One region of the Paraburkholderia sp. FW306-2-2C-D06C genome, then DNA from elsewhere that is predicted to be linked to it. Evidence: predicted binding sites of a transcription regulator. Region 1 holds the regulator's gene; each other region holds the start of a gene.
What was found. The regulator FNR, encoded in region 1, switches genes on or off when oxygen is low (the NO sensors DNR and NnrR bind a similar motif). The targets are predictions, from matches to a motif close to TTGATNNNNATCAA.
Positions count from the first base shown of each region.

Region 2: AC3WLT_RS22165 (hemerythrin domain-containing protein) is a predicted target of FNR. The motif match lies at 2,088-2,101, and genes of this name have one in related genera.
Region 3: AC3WLT_RS10250 (hemerythrin domain-containing protein) is a predicted target of FNR. The motif match lies at 1,300-1,313, and genes of this name have one in related genera.

Region 1 is NZ_JBYSWU010000038.1:25,460-28,734, reverse strand. It holds gene AC3WLT_RS25070 (universal stress protein) at 269-751, shown strand; gene fnr (fumarate/nitrate reduction transcriptional regulator Fnr) at 942-1,718, shown strand; gene AC3WLT_RS25060 (SUMF1/EgtB/PvdO family nonheme iron enzyme) at 1,849-3,177, shown strand.
Region 2 is NZ_JBYSWU010000030.1:40,910-44,184, reverse strand. It holds gene AC3WLT_RS22175 (choline sulfate utilization transcriptional regulator) at 1-748, shown strand, start outside; gene AC3WLT_RS22170 (hypothetical protein) at 895-1,242, opposite strand; gene AC3WLT_RS22165 (hemerythrin domain-containing protein) at 1,366-1,803, opposite strand; partial or broken gene AC3WLT_RS22160 (universal stress protein) at 2,812-2,940, shown strand; gene AC3WLT_RS22155 (universal stress protein) at 2,969-3,275, shown strand, end outside.
Region 3 is NZ_JBYSWU010000010.1:117,622-120,896, forward strand. It holds gene AC3WLT_RS10240 (NAD-binding protein) at 28-183, opposite strand; gene AC3WLT_RS10245 (hypothetical protein) at 299-499, opposite strand; gene AC3WLT_RS10250 (hemerythrin domain-containing protein) at 704-1,288, opposite strand; gene AC3WLT_RS10255 (hypothetical protein) at 1,901-2,374, shown strand; gene AC3WLT_RS10260 (hypothetical protein) at 2,548-2,685, shown strand; gene AC3WLT_RS10265 (MFS transporter) at 2,689-3,275, shown strand, end outside.

The DNA of each region.
Region 1 (3,275 bases):
AGTAGGCTTTGATTGTAAGGCAAACCGGAGCCTATCCATGAGTTCATGGAGGTGCGCCAAGCCGATGCGCAGGCCGGAAATGCTTACTGCACGCCGCTTGTCGCGCAATCCATCCAGGCAACACAATTTGACAAGTGTTTGATTTACATCCTGACCCGAGTGCGTCTTTTTCAGCGATCATTTAACCTCGCATCGGTAATAAATCGTCAATGGACGCGGTCATGCGGATTGCCCGCGACCCCCGAATCCTTTCAGACACGGAATTGATATGTACACACGTATCCTCGTAGCGGTCGACGGCAGCAACACCTCGCGCCGCGCGTTCGAGGCGGCATTGGCGCTCGCCAAATCCACAGGCGCTGTTCTGCGACCGTTCTATGTCGTCGAAAATACGCCCATGTATTTCGAAGCACCCGGCTACGATCCTTCGATTCTTCGCAACCGCCTGGTCGAGGAAGGCAAGGAACTCGGCACGGAATTCGCGCAGGCCATGCGCGACCAGGGCGTCAAAGGGGAACTTGAAGTGGGCGAAGCATCGTCGCTCGACGACGTCTCGTCGGTGGTGCTGAAGGCCGCCGCCGCTTTCAACGCCGATCTGCTGGTCATGGGCACACACGGCCGGCGCGGGTTTCAGCGCCTGATCCTCGGCAGCGTCGCCGAACGCTGCGTGCGCCACGCCAGCTTGCCTGTGCTATTGATCCCCTCCGCCGCGGGCAAAAGCAGCGAAGCCGGCGCTCATCCCGATGCATAGCAGTACATAACCACAAGTGGAAACCACAAGCGGAAACTACAAGCGGAAACTACAAGCGGAATTTACAAGCGGAAGCGCGAGCGTGACGTCGCTCAAGCAGCCTCGCTGCGCGAACGCGTCATTTTGCCGCTAAACGTGGGCCGTACGCGGTGGGACAATCAGTCATTACCTCGACAAATGGCTGCAGAACATGCTTACTCCTACCGCTGTTACCGCCAGTTCCGCTGTTACTTCATCCGCGCGTAGCGGCCGCCGTGCTTCGCCGCTGCGGGCTAGCGGGAGAAGCGCCGCGCGTTGTTCGAGTTGTTCGATGCGTCAGCTCTGCATGCCGCAAGGCTTGTCGTCCGACGAACTGCCGAAACTCGAAGCGTTGATCTGCACTGCACGCTCCGTGCAGCGCGGCGAAGCGCTGTACCGCAGCGGCGACCGGTTCGACAACCTTTACGCCGTGCGTTCCGGTTCGATGAAGACCGTCATGGCGCACCGTGACGGCCGGGAACACGTTACCGGCCTGCGCCTCGCCGGCGAAGCGCTCGGCCTCGACGGCATCAGTGAAGACGTGCACGCATGCAGCGCCCTGGCGCTCGAGGACAGCACCGTTTGCATCGTCCCCTACACCGCGCTCAAAACGTTGTGCCGCGAAATCAGCTCGATGCAGGAACGTCTGCACAAACTGATGGGCGAACAGATCGTCCGCGAGGCTGCGCAAATGATGGTGCTCGGCTCGTTGTCGGCAGACGAACGCGTCGCGGCATTCCTGCTCGACGTGTCGGAGCGCAACGCGCAACGCGGCTATTCATCTGCGGAATTCAATCTGCGCATGACGCGCGAAGATATGGGCAGTTACCTCGGTATGACGCTCGAAACCGTCAGCCGCACCCTGTCAAGATTTCAAAAGCGCGGCCTGATCGACACGCAAGGCAAGCACATCCGCATCGTCGATCTCGAAGGCCTGCGGCAAGTTTAAGCCAGACGCGCTGGACCTGGCCCGCGCCGCCACGTCCCCGCCCATCGCCTTTTAGCGCGCATTCGCCTTGGCATGGCTCCTGCGAGCGGGTACAGTCTTGAGTCCGTCCCCCGCAAGGAGACCCGGCGAAATGAATCGCGACCCCGCCCCGCATCACCCGCTCGTTCAGCGTCTGATCGACGCGCGTCACGTCACTGACGCACTGTTCGCCATCGTCAAACCCGAATTTCTGTATGAACGGCCGATCCGCGAGCGCCACCGGATCGTGTTTTACATCGGCCATCTGGAAGCTTTCGACCGTAATCTGCTCGATCAGCGTCTGTGCGACCTGCCCGCCTTCGATCCGCACCTCGACCAGCTCTTTGCGTTCGGCATCGATCCCGTCGACGGCGGGTTCCCCGCCGACCAGCCTGGCGATTGGCCGTCGCTCGAAGTCGTACGCGGCTATGGGTTGCACGCTCGTGAGCAGATCGACCGGGAGCTCGCCGCATTGGGCGATTCGGCTCGCCTCGGCCACGATGGCGCGCAGGCCGGCGCGGCCGAGCAGTTGCTGAATGTCGCGATCGAGCATCGGCTGATGCATGCCGAAACGCTCGCGTACATGCTGCATCAGTTGCCGCTTGCACAAAAGGTCACGGGCTCACGCGATGTGATGCCAACGCGCGTCGGACGCGGCGCGATTGCCGAGTCGATGGTCAGCGTGCCGGCCGGATCGACGGTGCTCGGCATGGCGCGCGAAAGTGGCCGCTTCGGCTGGGACAACGAGTTCGGCGAGTTGCTCGTCGATGTGCCCGCCTTCGAAATCGACCGCCATATGGTGACGAACGGCGCGTTTTGCCAGTTCATCGAGGCGGGCGGCTATCGGGAGCCGAAGTGGTGGTCGGAAAAAGATTGGGCATGGAAGGAAGCCGAGCGGATCGAACATCCCGCCTGCTGGTCGCAGCGCGAAGAAAACCGCGAGGACGGCGCATGGATGTTGCGCACGATGTTCGACGAAGTGCACCTGCCGCTCGATTGGCCCGTGTACGTCAGTCACGCCGAAGCCAGCGCCTACGCGCGCTGGGCCGGCAAGACGCTTCCCACCGAAGCGCAATGGCAACGCGCGGCCCACGGCGCGCCGCATGCCGCGTCGGGAAATTTCGATTTCCGCAGTTGGGACCCGCAGCCGGTCGACGCGCATCCGGATAACGTCAGCGCGTTCGGCGTCGAAAGTCAGTTCGGCAATGGCTGGGAATGGACCTCGACGGTATTCGACGCACTCCCAGGCTTCGAGGCGTTTCCGTTTTATCCCGGCTATTCCGCCAACTTCTTCGACGGACAACATTACGTGCTCAAAGGCGGTTCGGCGCGCACCGCGCAATGCATGTTGCGGCCGGCTTTCCGAAACTGGTTTCAACCGCACTATCAGTATGTCTATGCGGGGTTCAGGTGTGTGCGGGAGTTGACAAATAAAGCATAAGCGGATTTTTCTTTCCAACTTATGCTTTATTAGTCACAGCCGTCGCGGCAACCATCGCGGCGGCGATGAACGCGCCTGACACCTCGGCCGACGGGCGG
Region 2 (3,275 bases), on a different contig from region 1:
GCGCGGCCATCGCGGCGTCACGCTGACGGAAGACGGCGCGCGCCTGTTCGAAGCGGTCCGTCACGCGCTCGACACCATTCGCCTCGCCACGGCCGACATCCGCGCGCGGCGCACTCCGCAAACGTTGACGCTCTCCACCGACTTCGGCTTCGCAACCTATTGGCTGATGCCGCGCCTGTCGCAATTCAAGGCGCTGATGCCGGACGCCGACGTCAAGATCATCACGTCGCAGAACGTGTTCGATCCATCGCACAATCAGGCGGACATTGCGATCGCTTTCGGCGACGAAGATTCGGACTGGACCGCCCGCGGCGCGGTCAAACTGTTTCCGGAGCGCGTTATACCGGTGTGCAGTCCGGCGTTTCTCGCCGCGCATCCGCAGTTGCGCTCGCCGTCCGATCTGACGATGCTGCCGCTGCTGCGCCTCGAACCGACCAATCCTGCACGCTGGCTGTCGTGGGCCGACTGGTTCGCCGCGCAGGGTCTCGACGCGCCGGCCGCGCATCGCGGCATCACGTTCAACAGCTTTACGCTGGTGGCGCATGCGGCAATCATGGGTCAGGGTGTCGCGCTCGGGTGGGCGCCTTTAGTCGACGAACTCGTCGCGACTGGGCAGCTCGTCGAACTGTTCGATACGCCGGTCGTCACCGACCGCGGCTATCTGCTCGTCACGCAGCGCGCGCCCACACCCGCGATCAACGCATTCCGCCAATGGCTGCTGGGCGAGTGCGGGCTCGATGCCGAATAGCCGCTGACGCTCCCATTCCAGCGCGACGGCGGTTAGCTTCTATCCGTGCGCATCGCTGATTTGCTCTACTTCGATGATGGGGTATTGGGGTGATTGTACTTACAAGCCGTCTAAACGCGGACGTAGCCGGCCCCGCAGAACTCGCGCTACAGCGCGTACTGCAACGCCAGGTCGAAACCGATGACGACCAGCGAACAGCCGAGGCCGGCCAGGAGATTCGCGACCCGATGTTCGAAATCGTGATCCCGGCTCATCCAGGCACCAATCAGGAAAATCCCTTCAAAGACGACCTGGAGCGCAACGAACACAAGCATCAGCAGAAACTCGTAACCCATGAACCTGAAGTTCGCGAAGTTCATCCCATAATCGAAGATCCACCTGCCCACCCTATACACCTCATACGCCAGCAACAGGATCGGAAAGAGGTAGCTGGCAACATAGGTCGGCACGCTTGCGTGCCGCAGTTCCAGGTGAAAGTGACGAACAGCTTGCATATTCCCTCCTGCGCCGGCTTTTAGTACTCACAAAACTCTTTGCTCGATTGCTCGGCCACAGATCCTGCTGATCCGCGTTTGCATCGCGTGATCGGCCGCCCATCGAAAGGCGCAACCGAACTGCTAACTTTCCGTTTCCGGAATCGTTTTGACGATCATTGAGAATAATTTGCCGAGATCGTCTTCAAGTTTGACCCCGTCGAACGGGTCACGATTTGCTCCAAAGGCGGCGTCGATCTCCACCCAATCTTCCTTTGTCAGCAGACGTCTGGCGGCCGGCAAAATCAACGTCTCTTCCATACACCGGTGGTCTGCATAGAACTCGCCATACTCATCCACCATGGCTCGCAGCTCCCGAAGTGCGGGGGCACCCTTCAATTCATACCGGGTCAGCGCACGCTCGATATTTATCAACTTCACGTCACCTCGAGCGTGCTGGGATTCCAGTTCCGCAAGGACATAGTCAAATTCATCTGTCCGATCCCGCAACGGCCTGAACAGGTAATGATCCTCCTTAGGATGATGCACCTGCTGAGGATACTCGCGGATGTAATAAAGCATGCCCGTAACACAACAAGTCCCGGAGCAGGCGTACCTGCTGCCAGCAGACGCACAAAGCGCCGCATGCCCTCTATCACGGTCGACAGCTGCTCGTGTTCACGAAGGATGACGGTTATCGCACTATGCGGTTCCGGCGACTGCATATCAAACTCCGCGCCAGTACATGAAATGAAGTGGCGAATCGATTTGCTGGCACACATTGGCGGCAAGCGCGAGAAGCTGCGCCCATATATTGGATGTTAGTCATCCTCGGCTTGAAATGACAGCGCGCTGACCTCACGGCCTTGATGAAGATCAATGGATGCGCAGCGCGTACTCGTTTGAAACTACGGGGATACCCACGATCCCACCCATGTTGTGAAAGCGCGACGCCTGGCAAGGTCGCCGCCATCACACCGAGCCCCTTTTCCGATATAGACCCATCGCTCCTGCGTGTCAGCCATCAATCTGTGCAGAAAAGGAAGTTATGAAGCAGTTTAAATACCGTCGGTATCGACTTGGCCCGTCTGACGGCTCCTGCCCATGTAATGGCAGTGGCGAACAGTAGGCTCAGGGATATTCCCTGAGCCAATCTGGCCAGCCAGCGATGCCGATGACGTCAGCCGATTCGCTCCATCAAGCCGCTCCTTCGCTTCATCCCGAAATCATACCGAATGACAGGATAAGTCGAGATCCGTCAGCGCAATTGAGTTGCATCAATACCCGAGCGCAACGCATTTCCTGGCGCTAACGTGCCCCTGTCGCGGACCCCAATGGAATGTGCGTCACGGCCGCTCACCGGCTCCCACTCGCGGCAACCCGCTGAGGCGTCGCGCCACTACGCCGTTGATCTGAATCAACGGCGACGACTATCTGGTCTATAGACTCAAAACATGCGCTCGTGTGCTATTCACCGACATCTGGAGCGACTGCAATGAGCTACAAGACCATCGTTGTCCATCTTGATACGAGCCAGCACGTGCATTCCCGGCTCAAGCTCGCACTGTGGCTCGCCAGGCGCAGGTGTCGGATACCGGAGCCGATCTGCTCGTGATGGGCGCATACGGCCATGCCCGCTGGCATGAACTGGTGATGGGCGGAGCGACACGCTCGATCCTCAAGTCGATGACCGTGCCGGTCCTGATGTCGCATCGATGAACGCATGCCCCACTCAGGAGAGCTCTCCATGTATCAGCAGATTCTGGTTGCCGTGGACGGCAGTGAAACGTCTGCTCGCGCGTTCGACGCCGCATTGCAACTGGCGCGCGAGTCCGGCGCGCAGTTGCAGCCGCTCTATGTCGTCGACGTGCCGCTGATGTCCTACGATGCGCCGGGGTACGACCCGACGTACATTCGCGATGCCTTCCTCCAGGAAGGCACCCACGTGCTCGGCGACGCCGTCGCGCGCATGAGGCGTGAGGGCGTGCGGGGTTCGTCACGAATCATCGAAGTCGATCCGGCGGCCGACGACATTGCGCACTGCATCCTGCGTG
Region 3 (3,275 bases), on a different contig from region 1:
AATCGAAGGTTCTGCAATCGTCTCTTGTCAACCGCGAAGCGGACGGTCTAATTCCTGCTTGAGCGGCCGGGCAGAGCGCTCAACAACGCGAACGGGCACGTCTCTTGTTGCACAAGCCAGCGCTAGCGTGAGCCCGGCCAGAGAACCGCCGACGATAACGATCTGCGGGTGTGTGGTACTCATCGAGTGCGAGCGTTCATGGAGTTTCGTTACCCGTGAAGTTCATGACCCGGAAGACATGAGCGGAACTGTTGACTGAAGCGTCATGCGCTTCAGTCAACAGGATGGGGTTTCGGGTTTAAGCGATGCCGGCGCCAAGGGCCGGGAAGACATCGGTGAACAGCAACGTGATCAGCTGTTGTCCGGCCGGGGTGGACCAGTCCTGCGCGATTTCCGCCATGAGCGTGTTGGTGGCGGTGAGCACCACGCCCGCATCGTGCATCCGTTGACGCGAAAACTCTTCGGAAAGATCGCTGGGCGATCCCGCCGCATCCATCACGGCATGGATGCGGCGATAACCATCCAGATCCTGCGCGACGGGTACGATACTTCCGTATGACGAGATGCCAAAAACCCTGGTTTAACTGATTTCGCAACAGCTTCCAAGTCGACGGCCTGCGCCAGAACATTATTCCACGGACGGGTGGGCCCGATGCTGTTGCATCGCTGATGCGCGTGAACAGCACCCTGTGGCCGGCGTCAATCAATGAGCGTCCGGTGGCTGGGCCAGGTCCTTTGACACCTGCGCGTCTAGAGCGATCTGCCTGCGAAGCGCCTCGAAGCGCTCCAGCAGATTGTCTCCGAAAAGCGGATCGGGGCTAGCCGGTACGGCCGCATCGACTGCAGCCCAGTCCTGTTCTGTCAGCACCTGCGCAGCGCGAGGCATCAGGTCTCGCTCCTCAGTGGAAATGTGCTGACGATAATACACAAGATACGTCGCCGTGGCCGCCTCCAGAGCCGTGCGCGGGATTACAACATCTCCCGCGGCTTCATTGATGCGAATCAGGAGTTCATCGCCGGCCGTGGCGATCACGCGATGCTCCTGCAGAAGGCGGTTCACCACCATTTGAGTCCCGGGATCCCGTTCAGCAAGCCGCGCGTACGCAACATCCTCCCGCGGATGATGAACGCGATCGGAAAAATTCCGCATGTAGTAAAGGATATCGCCGATGAGAGCGTAATTCGGGTTCTCGCCCCGGCGGAGCTCAGCTACCTGTTCTTCCAGAATGTCGAGTAGCCGGGCGAAATTAATGTGCTCGGTGTGCCATACGGCAAGTGGGTCGGCCATGGCGTGCTCCATTGAAATGGATCAAGTACACGATAGACCGTCTGGACCAAAGCGCAAATGCATTCCTTGTAGCGCGGTCGACAGCGCCCAGCGCGATCAGTGCAATTGAAATGCTACTGGTTGCAACCCGAGAAGGACTGATACAGGTCAATCCACTGCGGCATCAGTGCGCGGAGATCCTGCTGGAACAGTCACTCAAGGAACTGCTACCCTAGTCGCAGCGAATGGCCGCTATCAAAAAACCAGGCGCTCGCAGTCGACCCATACAACTGCGCTCGCCTGGTCGGAATTGCCTGCGGCGCCGGCCCCCTTGACGGCTTCAGCCACGTCTCCAATTGGTTCGACGCATTACCGGAGAATGGCAACGAGCGGCCATCGTGCAGGCGCCAGCTCTAGCCTGAGTGGTGGCGCGCTCGACTCGGGAATTGATCGGCCGTTTGTGTTGCAGCGCAAAGTCCACGCGGAACTGATCTGTTATGGCAACAGCCCCGTGCGCCACCACACACCGCGTTCGGTGGCGCTCGTCCGGGCATGCTATCCGCGGTTGAGTTAGATCAATCCGCCGCCGCCGGACGCGCGAACAATCAATCATGTGACTCGTCTGGAGCAGCCATGAACACTAAGCACAGTAAAAAGGGACACCTCGAAGCCGCAGCGTCGCATCACGAGCAGGCAGGGCGCTTCCACCGCGAGGCGTCGCGGCATTTCGAGGCGGGCAAAGACTTCGCCCACGCCGCACATCAGGCGATGATGGCGCACGGTCATGCGTTGCACGCCATCGACCGGACGAACGACGCCGCCAAACACAACGCCAGTGCGCCGCTGGTAGTGCCCCCACCTCCGGGTTCCGCCGAAAGCAGCACGACCGCGGCCCAGCATCACGCAATGGCGGCGGAGCTGCACGAGCAGGCGGCGCTGCATCTGCGCAGCGCCGCCAGGCACTTCGATCAAGACCGTGGCGCAGTCGCTCATGAGACGCAACTGGCGCTCTCCCTTGCGCTGCGTGCGTTGTCCCACAGCAACGAAGCGGCCAAGCAGCATGTCACGTCATCGCGCGATAGAGATCCGGTGACCGGCGCTGCATGAGATCGGCGCGAGTCTTCGTGCGTGAGCGTTCTCCGAGCTGGCGCTGCAGAGCTTGCGAGCGCCATTGTTGAAACGTCGGCCTTGCCCGATTAGTTTGTTGTGGCACTTCGGGGACCGAACCTTCGTGTCCTCGGGCAGCAAACCGTTTTGTTTTATCAGACGGAGCATCAGCCATGAAAGCACTCTTCATCCTGAACGGCCCGCCCTACGGTAGCGAGCTGACCTACAACGCATTGCGCCTCGCCAATGCGCTCGCGAAGCGGGAGCACAACGAAGTTCGCGCGCGAGCCAATCTGGGCGCGGAGGCTTGAGGCGTGGACACCGCATCGATCCATCTCGGGCTGCGTGAGAATCTCGGCCAGTTCTCGCTGCTGGTCATCGTCAATGCGTTTGTCGGCGCCATGGTCGGGCTGGAGCGCAGCATCCTGCCGGCCATCGCGGAACACGATTTTCACATTGCGGCGAAGGCGGCGATCCTGTCCTTTATCGTCGTCTTCGGCGTCACCAAGGCACTGACCAACTATCTGGCGGGACGTCTGTCCGACCGCTTCGGTCGCAAGCACATACTGGTGGCAGGGTGGTTGATCGCCATCCCGGTGCCGTTCGTGTTGATGTGGGCTCCGGCGTGGGATTGGGTCGTCGCCGCCAACGTGCTGCTGGGCATCAGCCAGGGGTTGACGTGGTCCACCACGGTGATCATGAAAATCGACCTGGTGGGGCCGAAGCAGCGCGGGCTGGCAATGGGGCTCAACGAATTCTCCGGCTACGTCGCTGTTGCCGGCAGCGCCCTGGCAACCGGCTGGATGGCCGCGCGTTTCGGGCTCCGGCCGGAACCCTTCTATCTCGGCGTCGGCTATGTCGTGGCCGGTCTTCTATTGTCTGCGCTGAGCATTCGGGAGAC